2 regions of the Lactobacillus sp. 3B(2020) genome follow, and region 2 is predicted to be linked to the other one. Evidence: riboswitches for the same ligand, from Rfam matches in the RefSeq annotation. Region 2 holds a riboswitch; the other holds the start of a gene.
The links. Region 2 has a riboswitch for FMN ahead of ribD (bifunctional diaminohydroxyphosphoribosylaminopyrimidine deaminase/5-amino-6-(5-phosphoribosylamino)uracil reductase RibD). Riboswitches for the same ligand answer to the same signal wherever they lie in the genome.
Positions count from the first base shown of each region.

Region 1 (7,374 bases), 980 kb from region 2:
TACTATTGCACCTGATCCGCCAAGATAAAGTGGATATTTATGATATCCCAATTGAAAAGATCACCCGGCAATATGTGAAAATTCTGAAGGAAAATCAGCAACATCAATTAGAAATTGCGGGGGAATATTTTGTGATGGCGTCAACCTTGATGCGGATTAAAAGTCAACTCTTATTGCCAGCGCCTCCGGTTGATGAAGAGGAACTTGCAGTCGACACTGATCCGCGCGCAGAATTAGTTGATCAATTATTGGAATACCAACGCTATCAAGTAGCAGCTAAACACCTGGAAGCAAAGGCCGAAGCGCGGCAACGAGAATACACTCGAGAAGCAATGCAAGTTCCTCCAGAGCTTGTGGTTAAGCGGGTTCAACCTGGGGTTAGTATTGATAAACTGAAGGCTGCTTTTGAAGAATTACTGCAGCGCCGGCAAATCCCGGAGCTCCCAGTTGCCGAAACAGCACCGGAAAAAATTACCGTGGCCGAGCGAATTGCTTATATTCGTCAAGCTGTTGACCATCCGGTCCGGTTCGTGGACTTGTTTGCCGATCAACTAACCCGGGACAATTTGGTAACGACCTTTATGGCTCTCCTGGAACTTTGCCGCCACCAGGTTGTCCGGGTTAATCAGCCCGAAGCGTTTGGCCCATTAATTGTGACGAAAGGAAGCATGTTTGATGAACAACCAAGCGAAAATTGAGGCCCTCTTGTTTATTGCCGGGGATGAAGGAATTACCTTGGGGGACCTTGCGAACCTAACGGGGCTTTTAAAACCGGCCGTGCAAGGTTTATTAGGTGAAATCGCTGAAAAGTACACCCAGGACAAGACGTGTGCTCTGAAACTCCTGGTTAGTGCCGATACTTATCGCCTTGCGACCAAAGGAGAACTGGCACCGGTCGTAAAAGATTATTTTGAAACGCCATTAACAATCCCGTTGACCCCAGCTTTGCTTGAGGTTTTGGCCATTATTGCTTATCGGCAACCAATTACGCGGATCGAGATTGATGATCTGCGGGGGGTCCAAAGCTCGGGTTCAATTCAAAAATTAGTAGTGCGGGGATTAGTCGAAACCAAAGGGCGCTTGAATGTTCCCGGTCGTCCTTTCCGGTACGTGACCACGACCGCCTTCTTAGATTATTTTGGCTTGGCTGATTTAGCTGAACTACCACCGCTGAGTGAACCAGCTGAAGAGATTATGGACAGCGAGCAATTCGCTCAGGCCTTAGCGCAGCGTCGGCAAAGGTTAGAGAAAGCAGAGGATTAGAAAATGGAACGACTACAAAAAGTGATTGCCCATGCGGGGGTGGCTTCGCGGCGGGCAGCCGAAAAATTAATTCAAGCTGGCCGGGTGGAAGTCAACGATCAGATTGTGACGGAATTAGGGATCCAGGTTAAACAAAGTGACCAGATTAAAGTTGATGGGGTGCCGCTAAAAAAAGAACCCTTAGTTTACTTCCTATTAAATAAACCACGAGGGGTGATCTCCTCCGCTCATGACGAAAAAGGCCGTAAAACGGTTGTCGATATCTTTAAGGAGGCGGGCATTGAGGAACGCATTTATCCAATTGGCCGGCTCGATTATGATACGACCGGGCTCTTATTGTTGACGAATGATGGGGATTTAACAAATCAATTAATGCATCCAAAGTTTGAGGTTGATAAGGTCTACGTTGCCAAAGTGAAAGGCCGGGTCAGCAATGAAGCCCTGAAGACTTTACGGACCGGGGTGAAGATTGATGGTCGCTTGACGGCCCAAGCAAAAGCCAAAGTCGTATCGGTTAGTGATGACCGGAAGCACAGTATTGTCCGGCTAACGATTCACGAAGGTCATTATCATCAAGTGAAAAAAATGCTGAAAGCCGTTGGTAATCCAGTGGTTAAATTGCATCGGGAAGAATATGCCGGACTGACCTTAGCCGGCCTCCCTTCAGCGGGGCAATGGCGAAAGCTGCGCCCAAATGAAGTTAAAGCTTTAAAACAACTTTAGCTTGTAAATTGGTGGGCAGAATGTTAAAGTAATGACAATAAATTTCAGGATAACGATCAGTAGGGCCTCATCTCAAGGGTCAGCGAACTAGCGGTTGGTGAAAGCTAGGCAGGATGAAAGCTCCGAATTACCCGTTAAAGGTCCTGAACGGATTGGTTAGTGCCGTTATCGACTAGCAAGAGTGGGGAAAATTCCCTAGCTAGGTGGTACCACGGTAAAAGATCGTCCCAGCAAGTATGATGCTTGCTGGGATTTTTTGTTTGGAGGAATTTTAATGAAAAAAGAGGTTCAGCTTAATGAGGCGGTAAGCATCCTCGTTTTAATGTTAATCGTGCTTGGCATTAGTGTGATCGGTTTGGGCTTGATGCCAAATATTCCGGTTTTAGCTGTGATTGGCGCTTTGATGGGTTGGCTCCGTTTCCGCGGGTTTACCTGGGATGACTTGATGGCGGGGATCAAACAAGGGATTTCGACGGCGATTATCCCCATCTTTATTTTTATGTTAATTGGGACCCTAATTGCGGTTTGGATTCAAGCCGGGGTCATTCCGTCATTAATGGTTTTAGGTTTTCACTTAATTAATGCGGCCTTCTTTATCCCCTCCGTTTTTGTGGTCTGTTCCTTGGTTGGGGTTGCGATTGGGAGTGGGTTCACAACAATCTCAACCGTTGGAATTGCCCTTTTTGGGATGGGGACAACCATGGGGATTAATCCCGCTTTGACAGCCGGGGCAATTATTTCAGGAGCGGTCTTTGGTGATAAGATGTCGCCATTGTCTGATTCAACAAATCTTGCTTCCGCGGTGGCCGGGAGTGACTTGTTTGCCCACATCAAAAATATGATGTGGACGACAATTCCCGCTTTTGTGGTCTCCTTAGTTGTTTTCGCCGTACTTGGTTACTCCAATCAAGGGGTAAGTTTGACGAAGATGGCGCCCACTTTGCACACTTTAACGACTCACTTCTCAGTTTCGTGGTGGGCAGCGGTCCCCGTTGGCTTGATGTTAATTTGTGCTTGGAAAAAAATCCCGGCGATTCCAACCTTGTTTATGAATATTTTTGTTGCTATTCTGATGATTTTTGCCTTTGATCCCCACTTCACCTTGGCAAAATTAGCGCAGCTTGCCCAAAGTGGTTACATTGCAAAGACTGGTAACTCAACGGTTGACACCCTCTTAACTCGGGGCGGGATTACCAGTATGATGGGGACAGTCGCTTTAATCATCATGACCCTCGCCCTAGGGGGGATCTTGATGCACACGGGGATTATTGAAAATGCGATGGCCCCGGTTGCGGCCCGTTTACAAAAACCGGGACGGTTGGTTACCGCGACGATTTTTGCCGGCATTGGCATTAATCTCTTTGTTGGGGAACAATACCTTTCCGTTATCTTACCAGGGAATGCCTTTAAGCATGCCTTCTTCCGGATTAAACTGGACCCCTTAGCTTTAAGTCGGGTGCTGGAAGATGGGGGTAGTGTGATTAATTACCTCATACCGTGGGGGGTTGCCGGTTCTTTTGCGGCTGGGGCCTTGGGGGTTCCAGTTACCCACTTCTTGCCATTTGCCCTCTTTAGTTTACTTTCCCCGATTTTCTCCATTTTAAGTGGTTTGACCGGTATTGGTTTGAAGCGAGCACCAGCAGGGGAAGAAAAAATCTAGGCGGGAGCAGGCAACTTAGTAACCGATTTACTTGTAAAGGGTAAGTCATCATGCTATTCTTAGGGTGTACGAAAAGTACGTCAATAAAATATTTTTGGTTTGTCTTCAAGGCAGGGTGTAATTCCCGACCGGCGGTATAGCCCGCAACCCGCATAAGCGGTGGAATCTGGTGTAATTCCAGGTGCCGACAGTATAGTCTGGTAGATAGAAGATTGCCATGGTCTACATGGATGAATTAGGTAGCTGGGGACAAACTTTGCTTTGTGCCCAGCTTTTTGATTGTAACCTGGCTAATACCTACACGAGAAGGCAACCTCACAGGAGGTTTTGTCCCATGTCACTTTCACATTCACGGATGCAACGGTATACTCTAACGGCTTGCTTTGGGGCGTTAGCATTTTTGTTAATGCTCTTTGAATTTCCGGTGATCCCGGTTGTTTCGTACCTGAAGCTCGATTTTTCTGACTTACCAGTGTTACTGGGGACAATTATGTATGGGCCAGTAACGGGGATCATGATTACCATCATTAAGTTGCTGTTGCACGGGGCAGTCCGGGGCTTTTCACCGGTTGAATTGCTCGGTTTATTTGCTAGCTTCTGTTCTTCTTTATCCCTCTTATTACCGGTTGCTTGGTTTTTCCGGAAAAATAGCCAGTTTACCTTTAAGCGGGCGATGCTTTGGAGTGGGATTACGGGAACTTTAGTTTTAGCCCTTGTGATGACGGTCTTTAATCTTTACGTCTTAACCCCAATGTATATGAAGATGTTCGGTTGGCAACCAACCCTGCCCATTCCCCAATTAATGGCCTTTGGGGTCTTGCCGTTTAACATCATTAAGGGGATTATTGTAAGTGCTGTCTTGGCGATTATTGCTAGTCGGATGAAACATTTCTTGCATATTAGCGATTAATAATTAGCGTCCTGTTGATTTAGTGATTTAAGTAGCGCCACCAATCAGGTTAGATCAGATCACCACGATCTGCTAACTTTTGATTGGTGACTTTTTACTAAATTGTATTAAAATAACTACTCAAGTTAAGTTAAGCAAGTTATGATAGAAATTAAATGACTTGAACAACAGGGTGGTGAAATTAGTGGTGGATTATCTCCTGGCCTTATTTAGTGGCCGTCCCCGGCGGATCCGAGTAATTGAAGGAACGCTGCAAGGAAAGCGAACCATTACGAATTTATTTTGGGCGCAAAACTATGGCATCTTGCCGTATTTGGGAGCGGATCGCCATTTATCACGCCAAACTTACGACCAATGGTTAATGGTCCAAGCGCAGGCAGGTAATTTAATCCTAGCTGATCAGACGGCACAGTTGACGGAAAAGGGCTTAGCAGCCCAAATGACGTGGCAAGCTAATCATTATCAGCCACGATTTGGCCAGTGGACCTGGATTGCAAATTGGCAACGGCTAGCTGACCGGGTTTTATTAGCGGTGCAATTAGTCTCAGAATTTGCATATCATAATCGCCGATATTCCCCCCTAAGTTTACCTTGGCATGAAAAACTAGCGGTTCGGAATTGGTTTTTGCATCACGATGGACAAATTGTGAGCCAAGTCAAAACGGAATTAGCAGCGGTTTTAACCCAATTAGCGAAAGTTGATGAGCGCTTGAGTAATCTTTTTGCCTACCGCTTAATTGGTCATGAATCAGTTGGCTGGTCAGCCATGGAGGCTAGTCGCCAACTTGGCATCCAAGCAAGTGACCTTTTTTGGATGGAACGGGATGCTTGGCTCTTTTTTGCCCATTCCTTAGCCCAGTCCACTGGGGCCCTAACGGAGCTTGTTTTGCCCCTGTTAGCAACGACGCCTTTAAGTAGCAGTGCCCAGCAAACGTTAACCGCCTTTTTAGGTGGCCATTCGATCGAGGAGATTAGTCACGCCCGGCGGCTTAGGGTTGGAACCATCAGAGAGCATCTTTTGCAAGCCGTCATTCTCTTACCAGGCCAGCTACCGCTAGCGCGTCTCCTCCCATCGCAGGTTGAGGCTAAGTTACAACAACAATATCAAGGACCGGTGGCAGAGTGGCGGTTTACGCCGCAAAGTACCGATCCGGGGCATGAATTCTTCTATTTTCGGTTATTTCAGGTTAAGGTGATGCAAGATGGATGAGGCAAAATTAACCCAGCTTTTGCAGGCTCATTTTGGGTTTAAACACTTTCGTTCCGGCCAATTTGAAACTTTACAGGCGGTTTTGGCGAGGCAAGATACGCTTGCCATTTTACCGACTGGTGGAGGCAAGAGCCTGCTATACCAACTGCCAGCTTATTTGCTACCGGGAACCATCTTGATTATCTCACCCTTAATATCCTTAATGCAGGATCAAGCGGACCGGATCACCCGGCAAGGTGATTTTCGCGCGGTGGTCTTAAATTCGGCCGTCAATAATCAAGATCAAACTGCCATTTTAGCGACCCTTAGTCGGTATCGCTTTATTTTTACCTCACCAGAAACCTTAGGTCGGGGGCCAGTTTTAGGGGCGTTACGTCAGTTGACAATCAGCCTCTTTGTCATTGATGAGGCCCACTGTGTTTCCGAATGGGGGCCGGATTTTCGACCGGAATACCTCCTTTTAAAAGCAGCAATTCAGGCTTTGCGGCCGCGATCAACTTTACTTTTAACGGCTACGGCAACGAAACGGGTTACCCAGGATATTTTAACGAAGGTCGGTTTGCCAACAGAGCAAGTCACCATTATTCGGCAATCAGTTAATCGGGCCAATCTCTTTTTAGCCGTCCAAGAACTTGAAAATTCCCTTGCAAAACAAACCTATCTGCAAGCAACCCTTCCCAAACTCGGTGGACCAGGGGTAATTTACTTTTCTAGCCGCAAACAGGCGGATGCCATGGCAAGCTGGTTAACGACGGTTTCTGATCTCCGGGTAGCTGCTTATCATGCTGGTTTAGAAGCGGTGGAACGCTTTCGGATTCAAAATCAATTTATGCAAAATGAACTGGACGTAATCTGCGCAACCAGCGCTTTTGGGATGGGAATTGATAAAAATGATCTGCGTTATGTGATTCATTACCATCTGCCAGCGAGTCTAGCCGCCTATACCCAGGAAATCGGTCGTGCTGGTCGGGATGGGCAACCGGCCTTAGCACTGTTGCTGTATGCACCGGGGGATGAGAGCATTCCGGAATTGTTAACCCAGGTCGAATTACCATCCCAGACCCAAATGGAAAGGGTCTTAACTGGTAAAATTTCGCCAACGCTGCTTGGGGAAAAAGGACCGGTAATTAATTTTTACCTCCATCACGGTTACCAACCGCAAGATTTACCGGCCCTGTTTAACCAGCAAGCTAAGCGGGCACGACAACGAATTAACCAGATGTTAGCCTATGTTAAAAATCAGACTTGTCGCCGAAAAATGTTGCTGGCGGCCTTTGATGAAGGCGAGCATAAACAGACACCATGTTGTGATTTTCACCAGCCAGATTGGCAACCAAGTGACTTTGGTCTTGGAAAAACAAAGCCTACTAAAGTAAAGCGGCGGCAATTGGATTGGCAAAAGCAATTAAATCGACTATTCAACTGTCAGAACTAGAAACCGGTGAGTAATTTTGCTAGAATAATTTTATTAGACCCGCGAGGAGGAAAGAAAATGAAGCGTCGGGAAGACGAACGAAATGTGGATGAAAACCTCTGGGACAAAACTTTTGAGGATAATCAAGATTTAGGTAAGGATGGTCATTTATCACGGATCGAGCACCGAAAGCA
Region 1 covers NZ_CP047410.1:1,212,394-1,219,767, reverse strand. Annotated here, with positions in the region: gene GTO83_RS06005 (ScpA family protein) at 1-698, shown strand, start outside; gene scpB (SMC-Scp complex subunit ScpB) at 676-1,263, shown strand; gene GTO83_RS05995 (pseudouridine synthase) at 1,267-1,986, shown strand; gene nhaC (Na+/H+ antiporter NhaC) at 2,261-3,646, shown strand; FMN riboswitch at 3,744-3,863, shown strand; gene GTO83_RS05985 (ECF transporter S component) at 3,981-4,556, shown strand; gene GTO83_RS05980 (helix-turn-helix domain-containing protein) at 4,741-5,766, shown strand; gene GTO83_RS05975 (ATP-dependent DNA helicase RecQ) at 5,759-7,201, shown strand; gene GTO83_RS05970 (SAG1386/EF1546 family surface-associated protein) at 7,259-7,374, shown strand, end outside.
Region 1: linked by a shared signal. The riboswitch ahead of GTO83_RS05985 (ECF transporter S component) and the one ahead of ribD (bifunctional diaminohydroxyphosphoribosylaminopyrimidine deaminase/5-amino-6-(5-phosphoribosylamino)uracil reductase RibD) in region 2 are both predicted to bind FMN.

Region 2 (7,374 bases):
CTGACCAAGCTGAAGCCGTTAAGAAGGAAGACTTCAAGACGGCTCAAGCAGATAAGGAAAAGGTTGCTAAATTGAAGCAACAATTAGCCGACCATTCTTCAGCGGATCAAGTAACAGCAACGCCAAATGATGTTGCTCAAGCTGTAGAACGGCTAACCGGGATTCCAGTTGCTAAGATGGGCGCCTCCGATATTGAACGCTTGAAGGGCTTAAGTAAGCGTCTCGAAGGAAAGGTAATTGGCCAAGACCAAGCCGTTGAAGCCGTGGCTCGGGCTATCCGGCGGAATCGGGCTGGCTTTGACGAAGGTAACCGGCCAATTGGAAGTTTCCTCTTCGTTGGGCCAACTGGGGTTGGTAAGACAGAATTAGCTAAGCAACTAGCCTTGGATATGTTTGGCTCCAAGGAGGATATTATCCGGCTTGATATGTCTGAATACTCTGATCGGACGGCCGTTTCGAAGTTGATTGGTACCACTGCCGGTTACGTTGGCTATGATGACAACGGTAATACTTTGACGGAAAAGGTGCGGCGGAATCCATACTCCATTATTTTGCTTGATGAAATTGAAAAGGCTGATCCACAAGTAATTACCTTGTTACTTCAAGTCCTTGATGATGGTCGCCTAACAGATGGTCAGGGAAATGTGGTTAACTTTAAGAATACTATTATCATCGCTACTTCAAACGCTGGTTATTCTAACGATGCCATTAAGAGTGATAAGAATGAAACGCTTGTTAAGAAGTTAACCCCATACTTCCGGCCAGAATTCTTAAACCGGTTCAACGCAATTGTTGAATTTAAGGCCTTAACGAAGGATGATTTGAAGCAAATTGTTGACCTAATGATTGCTGGGGTTAACGAAACCTTGGCTAAGAAGCAAATGGACGTCACGGTTAGTGATGAAGCTAAGGATTACTTGATTGACCAAGGTTATGACAAGGCAATGGGTGCGCGGCCACTTCGGCGGGTCGTTGAACAACAAATTCGGGATAAGGTTACCGACTTCTACCTTGACCACCTCGATGTTAAGCATTTGAAAGCGGAAATGAAAGATGGTGAATTGGTAATTCTTCCAGCTTAATCTATCAGGGTAGTTAAGTAAAAAAGTTGGGAGCGAACTGGCCAACTGGTTTGGCGTCGTCCGTGAACCCCCGCAAGACCAAATAGAATCGGGCCGCTTGAAAGAAAATGTTCGCTTGGTTACTGCTCGACCGTAGTTACTGAGTAACATTCGAAGATAAAAGATCGGGTGGGAAGAAACTTGAACTTCTTCCCACCCGATCTTTTTTCGTTTCATGTGAAACAACTTTAAATATGGCTATTTAAGTTAATCATTTCCAATAGGCTTTGCGCGGTCATGGAACCTTCATTACCGGCTTTGAGTCCAGCCCGCTGTAAGGCTTGTTCAATATTATCTGTCGTCAAGATGCCAAAGGTAACTGGGATCTTGGCAGCTAAATTAAGTTGCATTACCGCACTTGTTACTTGGTTAATGATCATAGCATAGTGATCAGTTTCGCCTTTAATTACTGCTCCAAGGGTCATAATGCCATCGTAGCGATCGCTATTAAGTAGGCGTTGACCAGTAAACCCAATTTCAAAGGCGCCTGGCACCCAGAAAACATCAATATTATCTTTCCTTAGTCCAAATTGTTGTAGGGTGTTAAGGGCCCCGTCAACAAGGTGTTGGGTAACGATCTCGTTGAATTTACCAACAACGATAGCAATCTTTTTGTCAGTAAGGTGTTCAAATTTTCCTTGGTAAGTAGACATTGTAATCGCTCCTTTAAGCATTTTTAAGTAAGTGATGGAATTTTTCTCGCTTGGTGTGTAGGTACTTTTGATTATACTTAGTGGCAGGAATTTCTAATGGAACCCGATCGGTAATCTCAATCCCGGCTTCGGTCAGTTGCTCTAATTTGTCTGGATTATTGGTTAACAGTTTAACCTTATGAATTCCGAGACTCTTTAGCATTTCAGCCGCAACGTCGTAATGGCGCTCGTCCGGTTCGAAACCTAGGAGTGTGTTTGCTTCATAAGTGTCATGGCCTTGATCCTGAAGAGCGTAGGCTTTAATTTTATTAGTTAAACCAATGCCGCGGCCTTCTTGATTAAGATAGAGGATAACCCCGCGTCCGGCGGCATCAATTTTTTGCATTGCGGTGTGTAATTGTGGCCCACAGTCACAACGAAGGGAGCCAAGTGCATCACCAGTTTGACACTTTGAGTGTAAACGGAGAAGAACTGGTTCATCACCACTAAGATCACCCTTTTTGATAATTAAATTTCCATCACCAAAGTCGCAAAGCTGGAAGTGACCATATTCGGTTGGGAAATTTACAAATTGACTTGGCTGGCTAACCGGATTTTGCACGTATTCTTGAATTTCTTTAATCGTTAAGAAAGGAAGATGGTATTCAGCGGCAATGGACTTGAGTTCTGGTCGCCGGGCCATATGACCGTCTTGCTGGAGAATTTCACAAATATATGCGACTGGTTCTACACCGGCTAGCTTAGCTAAGGTAACTGCGGCTTCGGTGTGACCGTTGCGTTCTAAAACCCCGCCATCCTTAGCAACCAATGGAAAACAGTGACCGGGTTTGTAGAAATCATCTGGTTGGCTGGTTGGATTGGCTAAGGCTTTGATTGTCCGGCAACGATCATAAGCGGAAATTCCGGTTGTTGTACTTTTATGGTCAACGCTAAGGGCAAAGGCAGTCCCAAAGGGATCGGTATTATCAGCTGTCATTTGAGGAAGGGCTAAACGCTTGGCGATAGTGGGAGTAATACAAGTGCAAAGCAGTCCCCGTGCATGCTTTGTCATAAAATTAATCGCTCCTGGGGTAACACTAGCTCCAAAACCGACCAGGTCACCTTCGGCTTCCCGATCTTCATTGTCGGCAATGATCGCAAGACCACCTTGTTTTAGCCAAGCTAAAGTAGCTTGAATTTTTTTAACATCCATTATTTTGGCCCTCCCTTTAAATTTGAGGCAACATATTTAGCGAGAATATCGGTCTCAAGGTTAACTTCATCACCAACTTGAAGACCAGCTAAGTTAGTTTCAGCTTGCGTATGCGGAATTAAACCAACGGCAAATTGGTTATCCTTAGCCCACATTACGGTTAAACTAACCCCGTTTAAAGCAACACTTCCTTGACTCACAATTTGATTAATTAAGTGTTTAGGAATCGCAAAGATGAGTTCTAAGGCATTTTCGTTTGCTTGGCGGCTAACTAAAGAAATGGTGTCATCAATATGCCCAGTTACGATATGTCCTTCAAAGCGACCGCTTGCTAGCATTGCCCGTTCAACGTTGACGGCATCACCAACTTGGGCATTTTTAAAATTCGTTTTCTTGAAGGTTTGTGGCATCATGGTGACCGTAAAAGTAGTTGGGGTAAAAGCTTCAACCGTTAAACAACAACCATTAATGGCAATCGAGTCCCCAGTTTGAACGTCTTTTAAGAAGCTAGCTGAGGTGGTAACTGTCATTTTAATGGTGTGTTGGTTGATTTTAAGCTCGCTAATATGAGCACCACCAGAAACAAGTCCGCTAAACATTTTGAATTCCTCCTTGAATACGAATGGTATTGCCAAAGAATTGATAACTAGGCTTTATTAGTTGGCCGGCCTTCGGTTGGTAAGCAGGGACCCCATTTTTACCGAGGGTGACGGGCGCTAAATAAGTGATTAGCTCATTTCCTAATCCGGCGTCGCAAAAAGCTTGGTGAAGTCGGCGCCCCCCTTCAACGTACAGGGATTGAATGCCCTGGTCAGTTAAGTAATCAATTACACTACTTAATTGGCCGTCAGCTAAGGAAATTACTTTAACATGCGCTGGCCATTGATGGTTGCCGAGCTGATTATTCTGAGTAAAAATCCAAGTGGGAGCAGCCCCATCGGTAAGCAACTTTAAGTTTGGATGGTTGAGCAGTCGTCCCCGCCGATCAATTATCATGCGGATTGGGGGGAATGGACTTTTAACGGTAGTTAGTAACGATGGATCGTCAATAATTGCCGTTTCTGAACCGATCAAAATGCCTTGGTAATTAGCTCTTTCAAAGTGGACCTGCTTTAAGGCCGCTGATGAACTTAAGGTAATCCGCTGACCGGGTAAGCTCAACTTATGATCAAGACTAATTGCTTGTTTTAAGGTAATCCAAGGCTGGTGATGCTGGAAAAAGTAGGTATAAAAGGGGTTTAAAGCGGTTGCTTGATCCGCTAAAACGCCTGTAATAACCTCAATCCCAGCCGTTTTTAGCCTGGCAATTCCTTTGCCAGTAACCAAGGCGTGAGGATCAGTTTGACCAATTACTACCCGTTTAATCTTGCTATGGATGATTAATTCGGAGCAAGGGGGCTGTTTTCCTTGGTGGTTACATGGTTCGAGGGTGACGTAAAGGGTAGCATTGAATAATTGTTCTGGGGTGAGTTTTTCGATCGCATTTCGTTCAGCATGGACGGCGCCGTACTTAACATGGTGGCCTAGTGCTAAAACGTGGCCGTCCTTAACAACAGCGGCCCCAACCATCGGGTTTTGCCAAGTTAAAAAGCGGCCTTCTTTGGCAGCATTAATTGCTAGTTGCATCATTGCTTGATCGTGGTTCATTTTTTCACCTCCAGAAAATAAAAAACCGTCCTTTTCGGGACGGTTGTAGAATTTGAGTTAATTTGGTAGCCAAAAAATCCGCAAGGAAAATCTTAGCTAACCTCGTGTTTCTTCTTCCATCTAGACTATCACTATCGGTACCCCAAAGGGATTCAACCGCATTATTGCGGGTCGCGGACTGAAACCGCCGGTCGGGAATTTCACCCTGCCCCGAAGAACTAATTATTCAACTAACTAAAGATTAGTTGTTTTTGAAAACGTTGTCAATGAGTTGGGGGTAATTAATATCAATAAATATTATTCAGGATCGTTTGTTTCACATGAAACCTAACGATGAGAATTAAAGTGCCAAGCCAGGGCAACAATTAATCCTAAAATACAAACTGCGAGTAAGGGATTAGCGTTAAAAAGGCGATGAAGAAGCCAAATTTGGCCAACTCCGGAAAATGATGCAAACATTCAATGGATACCTTCTTCCTCTTGTTTTGTTAATAATTATACTGAATTTAGTTGGTTAAGCGAGTAATTTGGATTACACTAAGAATAGTTTTGATGTTGAGGGGGATACCATGCTAATTACGTGGCATATTGTGAAATTAATTTTATGGCTAATTGTATTTTTCAACGCGATTGCCGCCCTAATTACGGTTTTTCGAGAAAGACGGGATATTGCGGCAACATGGGCGTGGCTGCTTGTATTAACCTTATTGCCGGTGATTGGCTTTATTATTTACTCGTTTCTGGGACGGAAACTACCTCAACGGCGTTTAGAGCGAATTCAAACGGAAACTCAATTAGAACTTTCGGAAGCCTTTAACCGTCAACGCGAGCAATTTTTGCTAACCCCGCAACCGGAAGAACCAACCTTACGAACTTATTTACGGACAATTATGCTTTTCCAAAGCATTGATAATGCCTTTTTGAGTCAGCATAATATGGTTGAATTGTTTAACAATGGAGATCAACTTTTTGAAAAACTACTCGCTGATATTGAAGCGGCCAAAAAGAGTATCCATATTGAGTTCTATACTATTTACAACGATCAAATTGGAAATCAATTACGGACGATCCTTGAACAAAAGGCAGCCGTAGGCGTTGAAGTTCGAGTTCTGTATGATTCCTGGGGTTCAATGGGAGTTAAGCCAAGTTTTTATGATGGTCTTCGGAAAAATGGTGGCTATGCAGGTCCGTTCTTGTTAACCCGGAGTAACCTCTTTGATTTCCGACTTAACTACCGGGATCACCGAAAAATTGTCGTGATTGATGGTGAAATTGGTTACGTAGGGGGCTTTAACGTTGGTGACCAATATCTTGGGCGTTCACCAAAATTTGGACCGTGGCGCGATACTCACCTTCGAATCCAAGGTGGGGGTGTATATAGCCTTCAACAACGTTTTATTCGGGACTGGAACGCTTCAACTAAAGAGCGAGCCCACCGGATTGATCACTACCGGTCATATTTTCCCAAGATTAAGAATACTTTTGGCTCAACCGCCCTCCAAATTGTTTCCAGTGGTCCAGATTCACCTTTGGAAGAAATTAAACTTGGCTACTTACGCTTAATTAATGCGGCGCAAGATCATATTTGGATTCAAACTCCTTACCTAATTCCTGATGATAGTGTACTTGATGCTTTGAAGGTGGCAGCCCATTCTGGAGTTGACGTCCGGATTATGGTGCCATCGATGCCCGACCACGCCTTTGTTTACCGAGCAACTCAATATTATGCGCGAAATTTAGCTGAAGATGGCGTAACGATTTACTTCTATCAAAAAGGTTTTTTACACGCTAAGACAATGGTGGTTGATGGAGAAATGGCTTCGGTTGGTTCTGCCAATATGGATTTTCGGAGTTTTAAATTAAACTTTGAAATTAACTGTTTTATGTATGATGCCGATATTGCTCAACGGTTAGAGCGCTTGTTTGTTGAAGACATTCGTAATAGTCGAGTAATGACGCCAGAACGGTTTGCGGCCCAACCGCCATGGATACGTTTTAAGCAAACTTTCTCGAGATTGTTGTCGCCAATCTTGTAGCTTCTAAAAAAAGAGGTTGGGAAAAAAGCTCCTTGACGGCCTGGTTGGGATAAGAAGGACGAAGGTTGATTCATTAGAATCGACCTTACGTTCGCACTTATCCGCTAAGGCCGTGCTTTTTGACCTTAGTTACTGAGTAACATTCGGAGATGAAAGAGGGGCTGGGAAGAAACGTGCGTTTCTTCCCAGCCCCTCTTTTTCACCAGACAGAAACGAAAGGAAGGTGAGTAAACGGTATTAATAACCAGACATAGAGAGATTTGAGGAAACCTTCCTTCCGTGAGTACTCAGAGTATGTTCACTAAGTAACAAACTAATTAAAACATAGATTGCCTATCTTTGCAAGGAATTAATATAAACCGGCCTTGGAGATATCAAAAATGATAATTGTTTTCACAAAGTTTTAATATGATAAAATAAGGTTATTTAATTGCTGAGGATGGGAAGGTAAGATCAATGGTGAAATCGAGTTTGAACTTTATCTTGGGGACTGCTACGGTTGATCATCAAGCAGCAATGGTTGATCAATTAGCAACTCAATTAGCCGAGCACCCCCAAGATCGTTTTTTCTATCTAGTGCCAAATCATATTAAATTTTCAACGGAAATTGACGTTTTAAGTCAATTGAAAGCTAAGCAGACGGGACCAATTTATGCTCAAAGTCAGGTTCAGGTCCTGTCTTTTAGCCGGTTAGCATGGTTTTTATTGCGCAATCAGCCGGAATT
Region 2 covers NZ_CP047410.1:38,392-45,765, forward strand. Annotated here, with positions in the region: gene GTO83_RS00180 (ATP-dependent Clp protease ATP-binding subunit) at 1-1,082, shown strand, start outside; gene ribH (6,7-dimethyl-8-ribityllumazine synthase) at 1,310-1,774, opposite strand; gene ribA (GTP cyclohydrolase II) at 1,788-2,966, opposite strand; gene GTO83_RS00195 (riboflavin synthase) at 2,966-3,565, opposite strand; gene ribD (bifunctional diaminohydroxyphosphoribosylaminopyrimidine deaminase/5-amino-6-(5-phosphoribosylamino)uracil reductase RibD) at 3,558-4,613, opposite strand; FMN riboswitch at 4,718-4,835, opposite strand; gene GTO83_RS10880 (hypothetical protein) at 4,941-5,072, opposite strand; gene cls (cardiolipin synthase) at 5,183-6,649, shown strand; gene GTO83_RS00210 (PD-(D/E)XK nuclease family protein) at 7,106-7,374, shown strand, end outside.